4 regions of the Candidatus Accumulibacter phosphatis genome follow, and region 1 is predicted to be linked to each of the others. Evidence: riboswitches for the same ligand, from Rfam matches in the RefSeq annotation. Region 1 holds a riboswitch; each other region holds the start of a gene.
What was found. A riboswitch is a leader RNA that binds a small molecule or an ion and turns the genes downstream of it on or off. The one in region 1 is predicted to bind cobalamin.
Positions count from the first base shown of each region.

Region 2: another riboswitch for cobalamin. It lies ahead of CAP2UW1_RS02095 (energy-coupling factor ABC transporter permease); the one in region 1 lies ahead of CAP2UW1_RS19360 (TonB-dependent receptor domain-containing protein).
Region 3: another riboswitch for cobalamin. It lies ahead of CAP2UW1_RS10205 (energy-coupling factor ABC transporter permease); the one in region 1 lies ahead of CAP2UW1_RS19360 (TonB-dependent receptor domain-containing protein).
Region 4: another riboswitch for cobalamin. It lies ahead of cobO (cob(I)yrinic acid a,c-diamide adenosyltransferase); the one in region 1 lies ahead of CAP2UW1_RS19360 (TonB-dependent receptor domain-containing protein).

Region 1 covers NC_013194.1:4,463,744-4,468,277, forward strand. The annotation lists gene CAP2UW1_RS19360 (TonB-dependent receptor domain-containing protein) at 1-1,584, opposite strand, end outside; cobalamin riboswitch at 1,713-1,917, opposite strand; gene CAP2UW1_RS19365 (hypothetical protein) at 2,074-2,274, shown strand; gene CAP2UW1_RS19370 (cell division protein ZapA) at 2,289-2,633, shown strand; RNA gene ssrS (6S RNA) at 2,667-2,849, shown strand; gene CAP2UW1_RS19375 (chaperone NapD) at 3,235-3,483, shown strand; gene napA (nitrate reductase catalytic subunit NapA) at 3,485-4,534, shown strand, end outside.
Region 2 covers NC_013194.1:486,383-490,916, reverse strand. The annotation lists gene CAP2UW1_RS02105 (carbohydrate porin) at 1-1,262, shown strand, start outside; gene CAP2UW1_RS02100 (ferritin-like domain-containing protein) at 1,407-1,868, shown strand; cobalamin riboswitch at 1,931-2,139, shown strand; gene CAP2UW1_RS02095 (energy-coupling factor ABC transporter permease) at 2,272-2,949, shown strand; gene CAP2UW1_RS02090 (energy-coupling factor ABC transporter substrate-binding protein) at 2,946-3,293, shown strand; gene CAP2UW1_RS02085 (hypothetical protein) at 3,502-3,837, shown strand; gene CAP2UW1_RS02080 (carbohydrate porin) at 3,884-4,534, shown strand, end outside.
Region 3 covers NC_013194.1:2,305,874-2,310,407, forward strand. The annotation lists gene CAP2UW1_RS10190 (energy-coupling factor ABC transporter ATP-binding protein) at 1-673, opposite strand, end outside; gene cbiQ (cobalt ECF transporter T component CbiQ) at 670-1,416, opposite strand; gene CAP2UW1_RS10200 (energy-coupling factor ABC transporter substrate-binding protein) at 1,410-1,766, opposite strand; gene CAP2UW1_RS10205 (energy-coupling factor ABC transporter permease) at 1,763-2,440, opposite strand; cobalamin riboswitch at 2,564-2,781, opposite strand; gene CAP2UW1_RS10210 (amino acid ABC transporter substrate-binding protein) at 2,996-3,802, shown strand; gene CAP2UW1_RS10215 (amino acid ABC transporter permease) at 3,809-4,462, shown strand; gene CAP2UW1_RS10220 (amino acid ABC transporter ATP-binding protein) at 4,443-4,534, shown strand, end outside.
Region 4 covers NC_013194.1:3,020,817-3,025,350, forward strand. The annotation lists gene cobM (precorrin-4 C(11)-methyltransferase) at 1-121, opposite strand, end outside; gene CAP2UW1_RS13060 (cobyrinate a,c-diamide synthase) at 173-1,459, opposite strand; gene cobO (cob(I)yrinic acid a,c-diamide adenosyltransferase) at 1,474-2,088, opposite strand; cobalamin riboswitch at 2,269-2,498, opposite strand; gene CAP2UW1_RS13070 (OsmC family protein) at 2,684-3,181, shown strand; gene ispF (2-C-methyl-D-erythritol 2,4-cyclodiphosphate synthase) at 3,217-3,696, opposite strand; gene ispD (2-C-methyl-D-erythritol 4-phosphate cytidylyltransferase) at 3,693-4,391, opposite strand; gene amrB (AmmeMemoRadiSam system protein B) at 4,433-4,534, shown strand, end outside.

The sequences.
Region 1 (4,534 bases):
CAGGCGATTGCCGTTGTTTGGCCCATTCTCCTCGTTGCGCGGATCCAGAAAGTCGATGGCGACCCCCAACCCCCAGCCCGACAAACGCCCATCGTAGGTGAGCGTCGCGCCCCGCAACAAGGCCTTACTGACATTCACCGGCGCAAAAGTCGGTGGCCGGAATTCGATCAGGTCGGTGAGATCATTGTTGTAGAAGACGGCCCCAAAGCGATGGCTGGCGTGTTCCCAGTTGACGCCCACCTCGGCGTTCTTCGCTCTCTCCGGCTTCAGATCCGGGTTACCACCCGCGAAAAGGAAACTGGCGGGGAAGTACAGTTCGTTGAATGTCGGGGCGCGGAACGCCGTTCCGTAGGAGACGTGCGCACGCCACTCCGGCGTAAACTGGTAACCGTACGACGCAGAACCGGTGGTTTCACCACCGAACTGTGAGTTGTCGTCACGTCGCAGGTTGAACTGCAGGCGGTGCTGGTCGATGCGGCCGTTCCAGCCAGCCAGCAAGGAACGAATGGTCCGCTCGCTGACCGCATAGTCGGTCGTACCGGACACCTTCTGTTGGGTGTACTCGGCCGCCAGCAGCGCTTCGCCGACCGGCAACTTGATGTCATTCTGCCAGGACGCCTGATCCATGTCGGTGCGGAAGGAGGCACTTCTGACAGCGCCGGCATAGTCCCTGGCATCGTCCGTGCTGCGCCCGACACGCAGCGTGCTGGTCCACGTCGCATTCACGCGGTTGCGCGAACAAAGCGAGTAGGAACTGACGGTCTGGTCGCTGTTGTAGTTCGGCGCCGCACCGAGAGGGCCAAAGTCATTCGCGTCGTACTGGTTGGTACCCTGGCTGGCCAGCAGGTTCGCACCGATTTCCTGGTCCTTGGCCGGGCGAACGGCGAAGCTGGCACTCAAGTTCCTGTTGTAATAGCCATCGCGATCGGGGTTGTAATTGCTGTCCTGCTTGTTGTGAACCGTGCTGAAACCGCGTGTGTCGATGTAGCCGGCCTGCACGCTGTAGGAAACGAGATCCGTACCGCCCGACACGCCGACCGTGCTGTCGCTCGTCTGGTAGGAGCCATAGCCGGTGCTGGCGTTCACACGCGGCGGCCCCTCGCCGCGCCGGGTGAAGATCTGGATCACGCCGCCGATGGCATCGGCACCGTAGAGCGACGACGCCGGGCCGCGCAGGATTTCGATGCGCTCGATCTGGTCGAGCGGGATGCGCGAGAGCGCTGGGCTGCCGGTGGTCGCCGAGCCGACTCGTTGACCATCGATCAGCAGGATCGACTGATTGTTCGCCGCCCCACGAATGAAGACGCCGCTATTGCTCCCCGCACCGCCGTTCGCGATGTATTGAATTCCCGGTTGCCTTGCCAGCAGTTGTGCGAGCGAGGTTTCGCCGGCCTGCTCGATCTCCTCGCGCGTGATGACCGACACGTCACTCATCAACTCGTTGCTGCGTGTTGGCTGGCGAGTCGCGGTGACGACAATGGGATCAAGGGGCAGGTCAGCGGAGCTTGCCGCGGTCGACAAGAATACGGCGACAAGAGTGAGCAGTTTCGCGGCAGAATGTGCGCGCGCCTGGCTTGGATGCATGATGGGTTTCTCCCTGTTGCCGACGAGCGTCCCCGCAGGTCGGCGAGCAAAAATACGGAACTGCACAGGGATACCATCAACAGGCGCGAGCGCGCCGAGCGTTGCGTGTCCGCATCCCCGCGGCACCTCCGTCCATGTGTGCGAAGGCCGGTATCCGGGCTTGCAAGTCTTGACATGTCGCCTTCCCAGGCTTTCGCCCAGTGGCCTATCGACACGCCCACACTCGCTTACCGTTGCGGGGACAGCACAGGCATGATGTTGCATGAACACGCACCTGTTTCCCGTTTAACCGCTGCAGCAAAGCTGCATTGCGGCACCTTGCACGATCTCTCCCGCGACCCGAGGTCCGCGGAAGCGCGGAGTATAACCTCGCTTCGGACCAGACGCCTACGTGATTACGAGACAAAGCGCCGGTGCCGGCACAAACCACCTTGAGAACCGCCTCTTACGCCTTGACCGAACAAGCTTTTTGACTCTATAGTCTGGCCCATGCTTGATGAACTCAATGCGCTCGAGAGCCGGATCACCGAGGTCGTGTCACTTTGCCAGACGTTGCGCGCGGAGAATGACGGACTCCGCGAACGTCTCGCTGCCGCCGAAACCGACAAGAACCGCCTCACCGAGCGCATGGGAGCCGCTTTCGCCCGGCTGGAAGCGCTTGCCCTGCAACTGCCAGAGGCCAAGGCCTGAAGAATCCGCATCTGATGCCCAACGAAGCCAGCTTTCTCGACATCACCCTGCTCGGCAAGGAATACCGTGTTGCCTGCCCACCCGAGGAGCGCGCGGCCTTGCTCAACGCCGCCGCCTACGTCGATGGCAAGATGCGCGACATCGCCGAGAAGACCAGAAGCAATCTATCCGAGCGGATCGCCGTCATGGCCGCCCTGAATATTGCCCACGAGCACCTTCACCGGAATCAGGAAAGCCCCGAGCAGCATCAGAAAATTGAATCTGAAATAGGGCTGGACATCGACGACGTTCGGCGTAGAATTTCTTTCATGGAGGCGGAACTTGTGGCGGTGCTGAAGCCGCAGCAAACCGGGGAGTGACTGGAACGTAAAGTTCCTCCCAGCCTTCGAGAGAGTTCCCTGCGGTGTTTGTTAAGGTCATAGATTCCTTGGACCAATGCTTATTGGCATCGGTCGCCGACCATCGAAACTGCTGTTGTGTGTGCCCCACATGTCGGGCATACCTGATGCGGGAGGAAAGTGACCCAACTGAATCCAGGTTCAGGATGCCGGCCTGACGGCACTCGCGGGGACAAGGAAAAGGGAAGACGCGGAACTTCGGTTCCGCGTTTTTTTTTCGCTATCGTCGGCGTGCCCAGTCATCTGGCCCGCGGCTTCCTGCAGGGAATGCCCGCAGGCTTCCCGGCACCAATCACTGCGCTGACGGCGACCGCTCGCTGCGTGAGCGTCCCCTTCCGGCAGCCCTGACCGGGCCGGTGCATGGCCCCTGCGCCCGCCCGCCGCCAACCGCGGATCGTCGCCCGGCGAATCCCGCTCTCATATTTTTTCCGCTTGATTTGTATCAAGAAAAAGCTTCTGCGAGAGGCTTAGAGTGTCCGTCTGACGCAGGACTGTAACGGTCCGTGCCGGACGGTACCGGCACAGCAACCGGCCGACCTGTGCACAGGAGCGTCGCGAATTCATGAATATCTCCAGCGTACTGGTCAATGCCCGGCCCGAAGCGATTACCCGGGTCAAGGCAAGTCTCTGCGCGCTCGGTGGCGTCGAGGTGCATGTGGCAACCGAATCCGGGCAAATGATCGTGACCATCGAGGCCGACTCGACTCAAGCAGTGACCAAGCTTTTTGCGCAGATCAATGAGCAGCCGGGCGTGCTCTCGGCGTCCATGGTCTACCACCAGTTCGAACCCGATCCTGATGAGGAAGCATGAGATGAAATTGACTTTGACACGTCGTGACTTTATCAAGAGCCATGCGGTGGCTGCCGCCGCCAGTGTCGCCGGCATCAGCCTTCCCGGCTTTGCACAGGCGGCACCGGGAAAGGATGACGGCGTGCGTTGGGACAAGGGCGCCTGCCGTTACTGCGGCACCGGCTGCGGCGTCCTGGTGGGAACGAAGGATGGACGCATCGTAGCCACCCAGGGCGACCCCGACGCCCCGGTCAACAAGGGACTGAACTGCATCAAGGGCTATTTCCTGTCCAAGATTCAGTACGGCAAGGATCGCCTGACGACGCCGCTGCTGCGCATGAAGGATGGCAAGTTCGATAAGAACGGCGAGTTCACCCCGGTTTCCTGGGACCAGGCTTTCGACATCATGGCCGACAAGTGCAAGGCTGCACTCAAGAAGGGTGGTCCGCGCAACATCGCCATGTTCGGTTCCGGGCAGTGGACCATCTGGGAAGGATATGCCGCCGCGAAACTGATGAAGGCCGGTCTGCTGACCAACAACCTTGATCCGAACGCGCGCCACTGCATGGCGTCAGCGGTCGCCGGATTCATGCGCACCTTCGGCATCGACGAACCGATGGGCTGCTACGACGACATCGAGCACGCCGATGCCTTCGTGCTGTGGGGTTCGAACATGGCGGAAATGCATCCGATCCTATGGTCACGCGTCACCGATCGGCGACTCACCGGCAAGGACGTCAAGATCCACGTGCTGTCCACCTTCAGCCACCGCTCGACCGAACTCTCCGACAACGAACTGATCTTCAAGCCGCAGAGTGACTTGGCCATCCTCAACTACATCTGCAATTACATCATCCAGAACAACGCGGTGAATCAGGAATTCGTCGCTCGCAACGTCAACTTCAAGAAGGGCGTTACCGACATCGGTTACGGCCTGCGCGCAAATCATCCACTCGAGAAGGTGGCGATGAACAACGGCTACCCCGGCGAAGACGGCAAGCCAAAAGGCAATCCCGCCGCCGCGAGCCCGATGAGCTTGGACGAGTTCAAGACGTTTGTTGCCGAATACACA
Region 2 (4,534 bases), 1.1 Mb from region 1:
CGGCCACCGACGAAGCGGACGCCACCGACGACACGCCGAACTGGCAGGAGACGACGCTCACCGGCGACTGGGGCGGCGCCCGCAAGCGGCTCTACGACTCGGGAGTTCAAGTCGACCTCATGTACACGGCCGACTACCTGCGCAACAACGCCGGTGGCTTGCAGCACGGCGGGGCCTACATGGGCCATACCGACCTCGTCCTGCAGTTCGACGGCGAGAAACTCTTCGGCTGGACAGGCGGTTCCGCCTTTCTGCAGTTGATCAGCAACACTGGCGGCAGAGTCAATCTCAACTATGTCGGCAGCCTGATGGGCGTCGATAACCTCGAGGCACCGGTCAACCGTACCGGCGTCTTCAAGGCGTGGCTGCAGCAAGCCTTCCTTGACGACAGGGCATCGCTTCGGCTTGGTCTTTACCCGATCGACAGCGAGTTCTACGTCACCGACGCCTCGGGAGTCTTCCTGCATCCGTCGTTCGGGATGGCGGCGGAAGTGGCCAACTTCGGCAGCCTGGCCGGCCCGTCGATTTACCCGACCAGCACCTATGCGGCACGCCTGCGTATCGATCCCGATCCTGCCTGGTACGCGATGCTGGCGGTTTCGCGCGGGATTCCCAGCGAGCGGATAGCCACCGCCGGCCCCAATGTCAGCTGGCCGAAGGGTACCGGCAGCATGCTCATCGGCGAAGTCGGTTTCAGTCCGGCCAAGGCCGGACTGCTGCGCGAGAGCACGCCGGCCGAGGCCAAGGACGACTTCGTGCCGATCAGCAAGCTTGCCGTGGGCATGTGGCGATTCTCGCCGCGCTTCCCGCAACTCGTTGCCGTCGATGCCGCCGACGAACCGCTGTTGGCAACGCACTGGGGCGCCTATTTCCTCGCTGAGCAGACGGTGTTTCGGGTTCCGGAATCGAACCGTGACCTCGCCGCTTTCGTCCGCTACGGTTTCACCGACGGCCGGACCAACACCCTCGACTACTCGCTCAGCGTCGGCTTCAGCTTCCGGGGTCCGTTCGCCGGACGCGAGAAAGACACCTTCGGTATCGCCGCGACGCGTGCGCACGCGGGTCCGCAGGGGCGCGCGCAGTTATCGGACGAGCTGGGCGAGCCGCTGTCGTCGGCCGCGGAAACGGCCGTGGAAATGACCTACCGGGCACAACTGGCCCCCGGGGTGGTCCTGCAACCGCTCGTCCAGCGGATCTTGAACCCGGGTCTGTACTTGCCGAACGCCACCGTCGCCGGGGTGCGCTTGCAGCTGGCGCTGTGAGCGTGCGCGGCCGGGACTCGAACTTGGTGGTGGGTTCCCGAAAACAATGGCGGGTAGCCTTGGCCTCAATCAGCCCTGATTGGTGACGGCGCACACCAATTGCAGGCACGACCTCTGTTTAGCGCTAACTATTGGAGAATCAAGATGAGTGACTTTGACCGTGACGAAGCAGTTGCCGTTCTCAATCAGATCATGGAGCTTGAACTGGCTGGTGTCGTGCGTTACACGCATTACGCACTGATGGTTTATGGCTACAACCGCATCCCGATCGTTGACTGGATGAAAAAGAACGCCGAGGAGAGTCTGGTCCATGCCGGGCGCGCCGGCGAACTGGTGACCTTGCTGGGTGGTCATCCGTCCTTGGGAATCGGGCCCCTGCTGGAAACGTATCAGCACGATACCGGGGATATCCTGCGCGAGAGCCTGGAGCATGAGACTCTGGCCCGAGCCGCCTACTACAGGCTGCTTGAGATCGTCGCGGGAAAGAACATCCTGCTCGAAGAGTACGCGCGGGACCTGATCGTCGACGAAGAAATGCACGCCGACGAAGTCAACAAGATGCTGCGCAGGCCGGGGGACACCGAGGCAGTCCGCGCGGTACCGTAACAAAGGGGCGGCACCGTGCGAGCGAGGTTTCTGCCTGTTGCCGGATGACGCCCACCGTATAGTATAGTTGACTCTGTTTGGGTGCCTTGCTCCACGACCGTGGGGCGGGTGAAACGGGAAGCCGGTGACTCTGATCCTTCAGACAGTCCGGCGCAGCCCCCGCTGCTGTAAGCCTGACGACTCCGCAAAACGCCACTGTGCTCGCGCATGGGAAGGCTGCTGGAGAAGACTGAAGGCAAGCCAGAAGACCGGCCCAAATCAAATGTAGCGCCAATCCCCGGGGTAAAGGGAGAGGTTGCGTCGATTCGCCGTCAGTCGGTTGTCGTCGCGCGGCTTGTCTTCCGATCTGTTTGCTTTTCCCCCAAATGGCGCATCTGGTCATTTCTCACTGTGGGAGAGAGTCATGCATATCATGGAAGGCTTCTTGCCTATCGAGCATGCTGTGGGCTGGTCCGTGGCATCCGCGCCGTTCGTCATCTACGGCATTCACGCCGTCAAACAACACATCCAGGAGAATCCCGAGCAACGAATGCTGCTCGGTGTGGCGGCAGCGTTTACTTTCGTTCTCTCGGCGTTGAAGCTGCCGTCTGTGACTGGCAGTTGCTCGCATCCCACCGGCACCGGGCTTGGCGCCATCCTCTTCGGCCCGGCGGCGATGGCGCCGATTGGCATGGTCGTGCTGCTCTTCCAGGCGCTGTTGCTCGCACACGGCGGCCTGACAACACTCGGTGCCAACATCTTCTCGATGGCTATTGTCGGACCATTCGCGGCTGCCGGTTTGTTTCGCTTGGCGCGCAGCCTGAAGCTGTCGTTCGCGGTCAGTGTCTTCATCGCCGCCAGCATGGCCGATCTGCTGACCTACGTGACCACCTCGGTCCAACTGGCCTGGGCCTTCCCTGATCTGGAAGGCGGCTTTGTCGCCTCTTTTGTCAAGTTTGCCGGAATTTTTGCGATCACCCAGATCCCGCTGGCGATCAGCGAGGGCTTGCTGACGGTGGTCATTTTCAACGCCTTGATCCGCTTCAACCCACAGGAATTGCAAAAGCTGAAACTCCTTGGCGGCAGGGAGGCGCACGCATGAAACACCATCAAAACCTCATCCTTCTGATTCTGGTTGTGCTGCTCGCCGTTTTTCCGCTGTGGCTGGTGGAGAAGCCGGCACCGGCTGCAGATGGCAAAGCGGTCGAGATTTTCGCCGGTGCGGACGACAAGGCGAAGGATCTGATCGGTGACATCAGTCCGAACTACACGCGATGGTTCGAGCCGCTGATGGAACCCGCTAGCGGGGAGATCGCCTCTCTATTGTTTGCTCTGCAGGCTGCTCTGGGGGCGGGCTTCATCGGCTACTACTTTGGCGTTTCGGTTACCCGTGAGAAGTATGCCGCGCGCAGGAAGGCGGCGGACGAAGGTGCCGGTGCCTACTGATCGAGCAATCGGCCTACACCAATCGCTGGCGGCGGGTCTCGCCAGTGGTCAAGGGAATCTTCGCGCTGTGCGGGCTCGGCGCGGCCTTCACTGCGGGGGTACCCGTCGCGACGACCGTCGTCCCTCTACTGATCGCCGCAGTGACGCTGGCAGGTGCCGGAATACCGAGCGGACGCTATCTGCGGGTAGCGACGCCGGCGTGCTCGCCATGGACCCCGAGTTGCTGGTACTCGACGAGCCGATGGCCGGCCTGAATCACAGCGCGCAGGAGGATCTGTTGGCGGTATTGGGCGAGCTACATGGCCGGGGCATTGCTCTGCTGCCGGCGACGCACGAGATCGACTTCACCTACCGCTGGGCCGACCGGTTTCACTTGGTGACGGGCGGTCATTGTGTGGCTTCGCTGGACGCGGCCAAGCTGGCCGACGGCGGGGAATGCCTTGTCGGCAGTTGGGCTGCCATAGCCCGGAGTCGTCGAGCTACAGCACGCACTTGCTGCCCGCGGGCAGGTCTCGGATGCGGGCAAGCCGCGAACGATCCATGAACTGTTGGCCATGCTGGCCAAAACAAATATGAAGGAGCGATAAACAATGTTGATAGCCAGAAACAAGCTGACCAACCTCCTCGGGGCGGCGCTGCTCGCCTCTTTTCTTGGTCAACCGCTGACTACTCTGGGCGCTGCGGCCGACAATCCCGCCGACCTTGGCAAAGTCATAGCGGCCGGCAAAGCCCCCGAAGGAGATTCAGTAGCGGCAAGCGATGCCACCGACGACACCCCCAACTGGCAGGAAAGCACCCTCACCGGCGACTGGGGCGGCGCCCGCAAGCGGCTCTACGACGCAGGCGTCCAGGCCGACCTCATGTACACGGCCGACTACCTGCGCAACAATGCCGGCGGCCTGCAGCACGGCGGGGCCTACATGGGCCATACCGACCTCGTCCTGCAATTCGACGGCGAGAAACTCTTCGGCTGGACAGGCGGTTCCGCCTTTCTGCAGTTGATCAGCAACACTGGCGGCAGAGTCAATCTCAACTATGTCGGCAGCCTGATGGGCGTCGATAACCTCGAGGCACCGGTCAACCGTACCGGCGTCTTCAAGGCGTGGCTGCAGCAAGCCTTCCTTGACGACAGGGCATCGCTTCGGCTTGGTCTCTACCCGATCGACAGCGAGTTCTACGTCACCGACGCCTCGGGAGTCTTCCTGCATCCGTCGTTCGGGATGGCGGCGGAAGTGGCCAAC
Region 3 (4,534 bases), 2.2 Mb from region 1:
CGGCGCGCATCAGGTGGATCTGGTCGGCCCAGCGGTACGCGAAGTCGATGTCGTGCGTGGCCAACAGAAGCGTGATGCCGCGCGCGTGCAGTCCATCGAGCACCGCCAGCAGCTCTTCCTGCATGCGGTAGTCGAGGCCGGCCATCGGTTCGTCGAGCACCAGCAGTTCGGGTTCCATGGCCAGTACGCCGGCTATGCAGACGCGCTTCTTCTGGCCAAAGCTCAGGTGGTGTACAGCCTTGTCGGCAAAGGCTGACATGCCAACGGCGTGCAGCGCCGCTGCCACCCGGTCGCGTACCGTCGTGCTGTCCAGGCCAAGGTTGCAGGGACCGAAGGAAACGTCCTCCAGAACGCTGGCGGAAAACAACTGGCGGTCGGGGTTCTGGAAGACCATGCCGACCTTGCTGCGCAAGCGACGCAATCCGCCGCGGCTGTAATCGATGGCCTGCCCGGCGTAGCGGACCGCGCCGGCCTGTGGTCGCAGCAGCCCGTTGGTGTGTTGGAAGACGGTGGTCTTGCCCGAACCGTTGGCGCCGATCAAAGCATTGCGGCTGCCGCGCATGATCGACAGCGAACAGTCGGCGAGCCCGACGCTGCCATCGGGGTAAGAGAAACCGACCTGCTCGAGGGCGAGCAGCGCTTCCGTCGTCCGGCCAGCGATCGCCAACGTCATCGAAGTCCAAGCGCCAAAGCAATCAGGCCGCTGCCGGCCGTGGCTGCAATGCCGACGGCGCGCGCCGTTTGCTCGAAATGCGGCTCCATGAAACGCAGCGGCCCATCGTTGTTGCGTGCCTGTGCGGCGACATGCAGGGCGTGCGCGCGCTCCCAGACCTGCAGCGTGAGATTCGCCGCCAGTCCGCCGAGCGAGCGCATGGCGAGACGTGGCGTCGCATAGCCGAGGCGCGCCGACTGTGCCGTCAGGGTGTCATGAACCGCCTCCGAGAAAACGAACAGCATGCGGTAGCAGAGCACCATGATCTCGAGCAGGGTTTCCGGTGCTTTCAGGCGGCGGAGGAGGGCGACCAGGTCGATCAGCGGTGTCGTCAGGGCCAGGAAGAGCAGGGCGGCCAGCGCCGCGAGCGAACGTGCGCCGACCGCCGCCAGTTTGCCGAGACCGTCCGGCGCGAACTGGAGGCCGATGGCCCCGGTCGCGGCGTTCAGGTCGAGCGAAAAGGCCAGCGAGATACAGCCGAGAGCGAGAAAGGCCAGCGCCGGCAGGGCCACCCGCAGGTAGTGGCCGGGGGAGACGCCGGCGCCGGCGATGGTCGAGAGCGCAACCAGGGCGGCGACGAGGAGGGCTGTTTCCGGCCTGGCCGCGGCAAACGCGGCGACGAAGCCGCACAGCGAGAACAGGCCCTTGGCCGCCGGAGCCGCCTTGCGCCAGCGGTTGGCGTAGGCGCATTGTTCGATCAGCACGCTCTGTCGCCGGCGTCCGCCTCCTGGCGCTTTCCGGCTTCGCGCCGCATCTTCTCGCGGGTCACCGAAACGCCGAGATAATAGCCGATGAAGCCGGCTCCGAGGGCGGCCTGCAAGGCGAACAGGAGCGACGCCACTTCACCGCTGGCGGGTTCCATCAGCGGCTCGAACCACGGCTGGTAGCTGGGGGCGATCTGGCCGATCAGCGCCATGGCCTTGTCGTCGGCGCCGGTGAAGATCTCGATCGGCTTGCCGTCCGCGCCCGCCTCGGGCCTTTGCACCTGACACAGCGGCAGGGCGGTGAGCAGCACGACGGCGACTAGGAGCAAGAGGTTCTGATGGCGTTTCACGCGCGCACCTCGCTGCTGCCGATGACCTTCATGTCCTGCAGTTCGCGCGGGTTGAAACGCGCCAGGGCATTGAAGATGACGACCGTCAACAGACCCTCGCTGATGGCCAGCGGGATCTGGGTGATCGCGAAAATGCCCGCGAACTTGACGAAGGAGGCGGCGAAGCCGCCGACCGGGTCAGGGAAAGCCCAGGCCAGTTGCAGCGAGGTGGTCACGTAGGTCAGCAGGTCGGCCAGACTGGCGGCGAGGAAGACGCTGACGGCAAACGAGCACTTCAGGCCACGCGCCAGGCGGAAGACGGCAGCGGCGGCAAACGGGCCGACGATCGCCATCGAGAACAGGTTGGCGCCGAGAGTGGTGAGTCCGCCATGGGCGAGGAGCAGTGCCTGGAAGAGGAGCACGACGGCACCGATGGGCGCCATGATGACCGGGCCGAAGAGGATCGCGCCGAGCCCGGTGCCGGTCGGGTGCGAGCAACTGCCGGTCACCGAGGGTAGTTTGAGTGCCGATAGAACGAAGGCGAAAGCCGCCGCCACACCGAGCAGCATGCGTTGCTCGGGCTGCTCGTGGACCCTTTGCCTGACGGCGCGCAGGCCGTAGATGACGAAGGGTGCCGACGCCAGCGTCCAGCCGACGGCATGTTCGATGGGCAAGAAGCCTTCCATGATGTGCATGACCATCCTCCTCTGCGCGAAAGGCAGGAAGCACCATCGTGAGGCGAGGATCGGAAGACGGACCGCCTGCAAAGCAACCGCTGCGGCTGATCAACGGAACCGTTCCCGTCACCCCGGGGATTGGCACTGCCTGTGGTTCAGGCCGGTCTTCTGGCTCGCCTTCCTTCTCCTTTGCCGACCTTCCCGCGTCAATCACGCAGTGGCATGAGGCAAACTCGTCGGGCATACAGCAGCGGGGGCTGCGCCGGACTGGCACGATTCGTGGAATCGTACGGTCACCGGCTTCCCGTTTCACCTGCCGCACGGTTGTGCGGCATGGCACCTGAACCAAGCGAAGTATACGTGAAGCGCGTGCCAGGCCCAAGCGTTCGCGCGAATGTTCGCGGATGTCGAGGCGACGCGCGGCGCCGGCGATTCAGCCGGGGAGGGTGCGCAGACTTGGGTATACTGTCGCCCTTGCCGTACCTGACCCCGGCATGGCGCCGCCGCACGTTGGTGATGTATCTGCGGCGGTGGCCTGCCATGCTGATATCGTTCTCGTCACAGGAAACAAAAATGAAGAAGAAAACTGCAGTTCTGTCGATCGTCCTGTTGTCCGCTGCGCTGCTCGCAGCCTGCGGCAAGAAGGAGAATCCTGCTGAAGGCAAAGCGGCGACAGTGCCGGCGCCGGTTGCCGCCATTGTCGTCGGTCTGGACGACAACTTTCCGCCGATGGGCTTCCGCGACGAAAAGAACACGCTCGTCGGCTTCGACATCGATCTGGCCGGCGAGGCCGGCAAGCGGCTCGGCGCTGAAGTGAAGTTCAAGCCGATCGACTGGAATGCCAAGGAAGCCGAGCTGAACAGCAAGCGCGTCGACGTGCTGTGGAACGGTCTGACGATCACCGAGGCGCGCAAGGAGAAGATCCTGTTCACCACGCCCTATCTGGAAAACCGCCAGATCATCGTCGTCACCGACAAGTCGCCGGTCAAGACCAAGGCCGACCTCGCCGGCAAGGTGGTCGGCGTGCAGGACGGCAGCAGCGCCATCGAGGCTGTCGAGAAGGACGCGGCCACGGCCAAGTCACTCAAGGAACTCAAGAAGTTCGGCGACAACGTCACCGCACTGATGGATCTGGGAGCTGGTCGACTCGATGCGCTGGTCGTCGACGAGGTCGTCGGCCGCTACTACACGACCAAGAAGCCCGGTGAGTACCGTGTTCTCGACGAGAACTTCGGCACCGAGGACTACGGCGTCGGCACCCGCAAGGACGACACCGAACTGATGGCGAAACTGCAGAAAACGCTCGACGAGATGAAGAAGGATGGTTCGGCCGCCGCCATTTCGACTAAGTGGTTCGGCAAGGACATCATCAAGAAGTAACGGTGCATGGACTATGTGATCGAGATCATGGCCCCCCTGATCGAGGGTACGGGGGTCACGCTGCAGGTTTTTCTCATCAGCTTCGTCCTCGCCGTACCGCTCGGTCTGGTCCTGGCCCTCGTCAGGATTTCGCGCTTCGTCGTGCTGAGCGGCCTGGTCAATGGCTACATCTGGCTGATGCGTGGCACGCCGCTGATGCTGCAGATGCTGTTCATCTATTTTGCGTTGCCCTTCGTGCCGGTGATCGGCGTCCGCCTGCCGGACTTTCCGGCGGCCATCGTCGCCTTCGTGCTCAACTACGCGGCGTACTTTGCCGAGATCTTTCGCGCCGGCATCCAGTCGATTGATCGGGGCCAGTACGAAGGTGCGCGTGTCCTCGGGCTCAGCTATCCGCAAACGATGCGGCGCATCGTCCTGCCGCAAGTGCTCAAGCGCATCCTGCCGCCGATGAGCAACGAGACGATCACCCTGGTCAAGGACACGTCACTGATCTACGTGCTGGCGATGAACGACCTGCTGCGCGCCGCGCGCGGAATCGTCCAGCGTGACTTCACGACGACGCCCTTTGTTGTCGCCGCGGCTTTCTACCTGGTGATGACGCTGGTCCTGACGCTGGGCTTCCAGCATCTGGAGAGGAAGTATGCCGTCTACGATGGCTAGCCCGATGATCCATGCGCGCGATGTGCACAAGCGCTTCGCCGCCGTCGAAGTGCTCAAGGGCGTTTCGCTGGC
Region 4 (4,534 bases), 1.4 Mb from region 1:
AAACCAGCGAACCGGCGAACAGGATCGCCCCGGCGCGCGTGATCAGATCGCGGCCCTTGACCGTGATCAGGTCCGGATCGCCCGGGCCAGCGCCGACGAACCATACCTTGCCGACGCTCATCGGACCGGCGAGCGGTGAATTGATGGGGTTTCGCTACGCATGACGACTGCCTCAGCCTGGAAAGTGGGAAGGGCCCGGTGCAAACAAGTGCGCCACGGCCTCGGGGTTGGACGGGAAATAGAGGTGCAGATACGAAGCGTGCAGACGCCCGTCGCGATAGACGGCTTCGCCACGCCGCCCCGGACGCGCGCCGACGCTGACGGCGATCGGCGCGAGCGGGCACTCCAGCCGCGAGTAGTGGAAGGTGTGCCCACGAACACTGCCTTCCGGCAGCTCGACGCTGTGCAACCCGAGGTTGGCAAGGCGTGCGAGCATCGTCGCCTGCCCCGGCAACAGCCCGACCATCTCGCCACGCCGACCCTCGGCGTCGGTGAGCGACTCGAGCAGATACAGGAGGCCGCCGCACTCCGCGACGATCGGCTTGCCAGCGGCATGGTGCGCGCGCAACGCGGCCTGCATCCCGGTATTGGCGGCGAGTTGGTCGAGGTGCAGTTCCGGATAGCCCCCCGGCAGGTACAGCGCATCCGCCGCGGGCAGCGTCGCGTCGACGAGCGGCGAGAAGAAAGTCAGCTCGGCGCCCAGGGCACGCAGCAGATCGAGATTGGCGCGATACAGGAAGGCAAACGCGGCATCTTGCGCGACGCCGATGCGCACGCCGGCGAGCCAACGCGACGGCGGCTCCGAGACCGCCGCACGGAACGTGACCGGCGCCGGCATCACCTGCTCGACCCCATGGAGCGCGGCGGCGGCGCGGGCGATGCGCGCATCGAGATCGGCGACCTCTGCGGCCTGGACCAGGCCAAGGTGTCGTTCGGGCAGCGCGACGTCGCCGTCGCGCGCCAGCCAGCCGAACGAGCGCAGTCCCGGTGGCAGGCTCTCAGCGAGCATCTCGTAGTGACGCTCGCCGGCGACCCGGTTGGCGAACACGCCGGCGAACGGCAAGCCCGGCCGGTAGGTGGCCAACCCGTGCGCGAGCGCACCGAAGGTCTGCGCCATGGCGCCGCCGTCGATGACGGCGAGGATCGGGATGCCGAACAGCATGGCCAGGTCGGCGCTCGAGCGATCGCCGTCGAAGAGCCCCATGACACCTTCGACGAGGATCAGGTCGGCCTCAGCCGCCGCGTCGTAGAGGAGTTGGCGGCAGTGATCCTCACCGCCCATCCACAGGTCGAGCTGATAGACCGGCGCACCCGACGCCCGCTCGAGGATCATCGGATCGAGGAAGTCGGGGCCGCTCTTGAAGACGCGTACGCGCCGCCCCTGCTGGCGGTGATGATGCGCCAGAGCCGCCGTGACGGTGGTCTTCCCCTGGCCCGAGGCAGGCGCCGAGACGAACATCGCCGGGACGGATCTCACAGATCGACCCCCTTCTGAGCGCGCACGCCGGCGCGGAAAGCGTGCTTGACGTCGCGCAACTCGCTGACCGTATCGGCCGCGTCGCAGAGGGCTTGCGGGGCGCCACGGCCGGTGATCACCACGTGCTGCATCGGCGGGCGGGCCTCGAGGTCGGCAAGAACGGCCGCCAGGTCGAGCCAGCCGCGTTTCAGCACGTAGGTCAGTTCGTCGAGAACGACCAGGCCCAGCGAGGAGTCGCGCAACATCGCGCGCACCACCGTCCAGCCGCGTTGTGCCGTTTCACGGTCGCGCGCGAGGTTCTGCGTTTCCCAGGTGAAGCCCTCGCCGAGCACGTGCCAGACGACCTCGGGCTGGCGGCGGAGGAAGGCCTCTTCGCCGGTGTCCGAGCGCCCCTTGATGAACTGCGCGACGCCGGCCCGCATGCCGTGACCGAGGGCGCGGACGACCATTCCGAAGGCCGAACTCGACTTGCCCTTGCCGTTGCCGGTGAGCACCAGCAGCACACCCTTGTCCTGATCGGCGCGCGCAATCGCGGCGTCGACCACCGCCTTCTTCCGCTGCATGCGGGCGCGGTGGCTCTCGTCGACCTCGTGGACCTCGTCGTCGCTCATGCCGTGAGCCGCTCGCGCGAATGCCGACCGAAAAGGACCGGAAAGCAAGACGAATGCACTTTGTTCCCCTCCCCGCACACCCGCGCGAGTTCGCGTTCAATGATTTCACGGCACATCGAGCAGGGGATGACGGAGAAATGAGGAAGACCCCAGACCACCGAAACATCGCCCGCCGCAATGCCGATTCGCATGTCTCAGGCCGGTCTCCGGGCTCACGAGCGAGGAAGTCTCCCTGAACCTGAGCCTTCCCGTGCACTGGCACAGTGGCTTACTGCAGATCCTTGCTCTCGTTTACCGTTGCGGGGGCAGCGCCGGGATGGTCATGGCCTGCAAGACAGGCCAGATGCACCGGCTTCCCATTTCATCCCTCGGGAAGACACCGTCGGGACACCTGAAGCATGCGCGACTTTTACCCTGCCCAAGGCCGCGCTGTCAAGCTCGCCGGCGCCCTGGCGCGGGCGGCCTGGCCTCGGACAGACGGGAAAAACGCCGAGGAAGTACGCTCCGAGACGAGACGTGCGAAGATGGCGACTGCCGCACCACCGCCCTCACGGCCCCTGGCCGCACCCCATCAACCTACCAACGGAGTCCGAGCATGGCTGACTATGGCGCACAACTTCTCTGGCTGCGCGGCGAGCAGGATTTTCTCGGCAACCGTTACAGCCGCAGGCACATGCTGCGCTTCGACGGCGGTGTGGAGATTGCCGCTTCGTCTTCACCGCACGTCGTACCGGTACCGATGTCCGATCCGGCGGCCGTGGACCCGGAAGAAGCCTTCGTCGCCGCACTGGCGAGTTGCCACCTGCTGTGGTTCCTGTCGATCGCCGCCCGCCGCAAGTTCTGCGTCGATAGCTACGCCGACAGCCCGCTGGGCGTCATGGCCAGGAACAGCGAGGGCAAGCTGGCCATGACCGTCGTCACGCTGCGGCCGCAAGTCGCTTTCTCCGGCAGTCGGCTGCCGACCCCTGCCGAGGTGGTGGAGATGCACCATCAGGCGCACGCGGAGTGCTTCATCGCCAACTCGGTCAAGACCGAAGTCCGCTGCGAGCCCGTTTTCGCTGCCGGCACGGCTGACTCGTCAACGGACGACTGATGCCGGCGTCGACGGCCGGAGCAGCAGGTACCCGCTTACGCTTCCCGGCTGATCAACACCACCACTTCGGCGGCGATTCCCTCGCGACGGCCGACGAAGCCCAACCGTTCGGCGGTTTTCGCCTTGACGTTGACGCCGTCGGCGGGAATCTGCAGGTCGGCGGCGATGTTGGCCACCATCTGCGGCAGATACGGCGACAGTTTGGGCTGCTGGGCAATGATCGTCGCATCGACGTTGCCGACTCGCCAGCCCGCCTGCGCCAGCAGCGCGACCGTCGCGCGCAGGAGTTGGCGGCTGTCGGCGCCGCGATAGCGCTCGTCGGTATCGGGGAAGTGGCGGCCGATGTCGCCGAGGGCGGCGGCGCCGAGCAGCGCATCGGTGAGCGCATGCAGCAGGGCATCGGCGTCCGAATGGCCGAGCAGTCCGGCGTGATGCGGAATGTCGACGCCGCCGAGGATCAGGCGGCGGCCCGGTACTAGTGCGTGAATGTCGCAACCCTGGCCGATGCGGATCATTCGTCTACCCGTACCTTCGCCTGCAGGATCATTTCCGCCAGACGCAGGTCGGCCGGATAAGTCACCTTGAGGTTGCTGGCGTCGGCACGGACCAGCCGCGGCCGCAAACCGGCGGCCTCGATGGCGGACGCTTCGTCGGTACCGCCGGGGTGCTCGGCGAGGGCATGGCTGAGCAGGCCGTAGCGGAACATCTGCGGCGTCTGCGCCTGCCAGAGTCCGTCGCGCGGCTCGGTACGCGCCACGCGCTCCGCGTCGTCGGCACGCTTCAAGGTGTCGGCCACCGGCACGGCGAGCAGGCCGCCGACCGGGTCGTCGGCGAGTTCGTCGCAGAGGGCGGCCAGCATCGCCTGCGACAGGCAGGGGCGCGCCGCGTCATGCACGAGGACCCAGTCGTCGTCATCGGCGGCCGTGGCGGCGGCGCGCAGGCCGTTGGCGACGCTCTCGGCACGGGTCGCGCCGCCACAAAAGACGGTCTCCAGCTTGTAGCCGAGGCTTGTCCAGTCGTGCTGGCGCCACCAGATATCGTCCGCCGCGAGGACGACCCAGACACGCTCAATGCGCTGCTGGCGGCAAAGGGCGGCGAGGCTGTAGTAGATCAGGGGGCGCCCGGCCAATAGCTGGTACTGTTTCGGCGTCTCGCCGCCGAAGCGCGCACCGGTGCCGGCAGCAGGAACGATTGCGTAGTGGCTCACCATGGTCTAATTTTAGGGCATGCTACTCATCAAGGAGCAGGAATATGAGCCACCCGCCACCACATGTGCGACCCGCCGCCGTCGCCGGTATGTTCTACCCCGGATCGTCGAGCGTTCTCGCCCGCGATCTGCGCGACTTGCTGAAC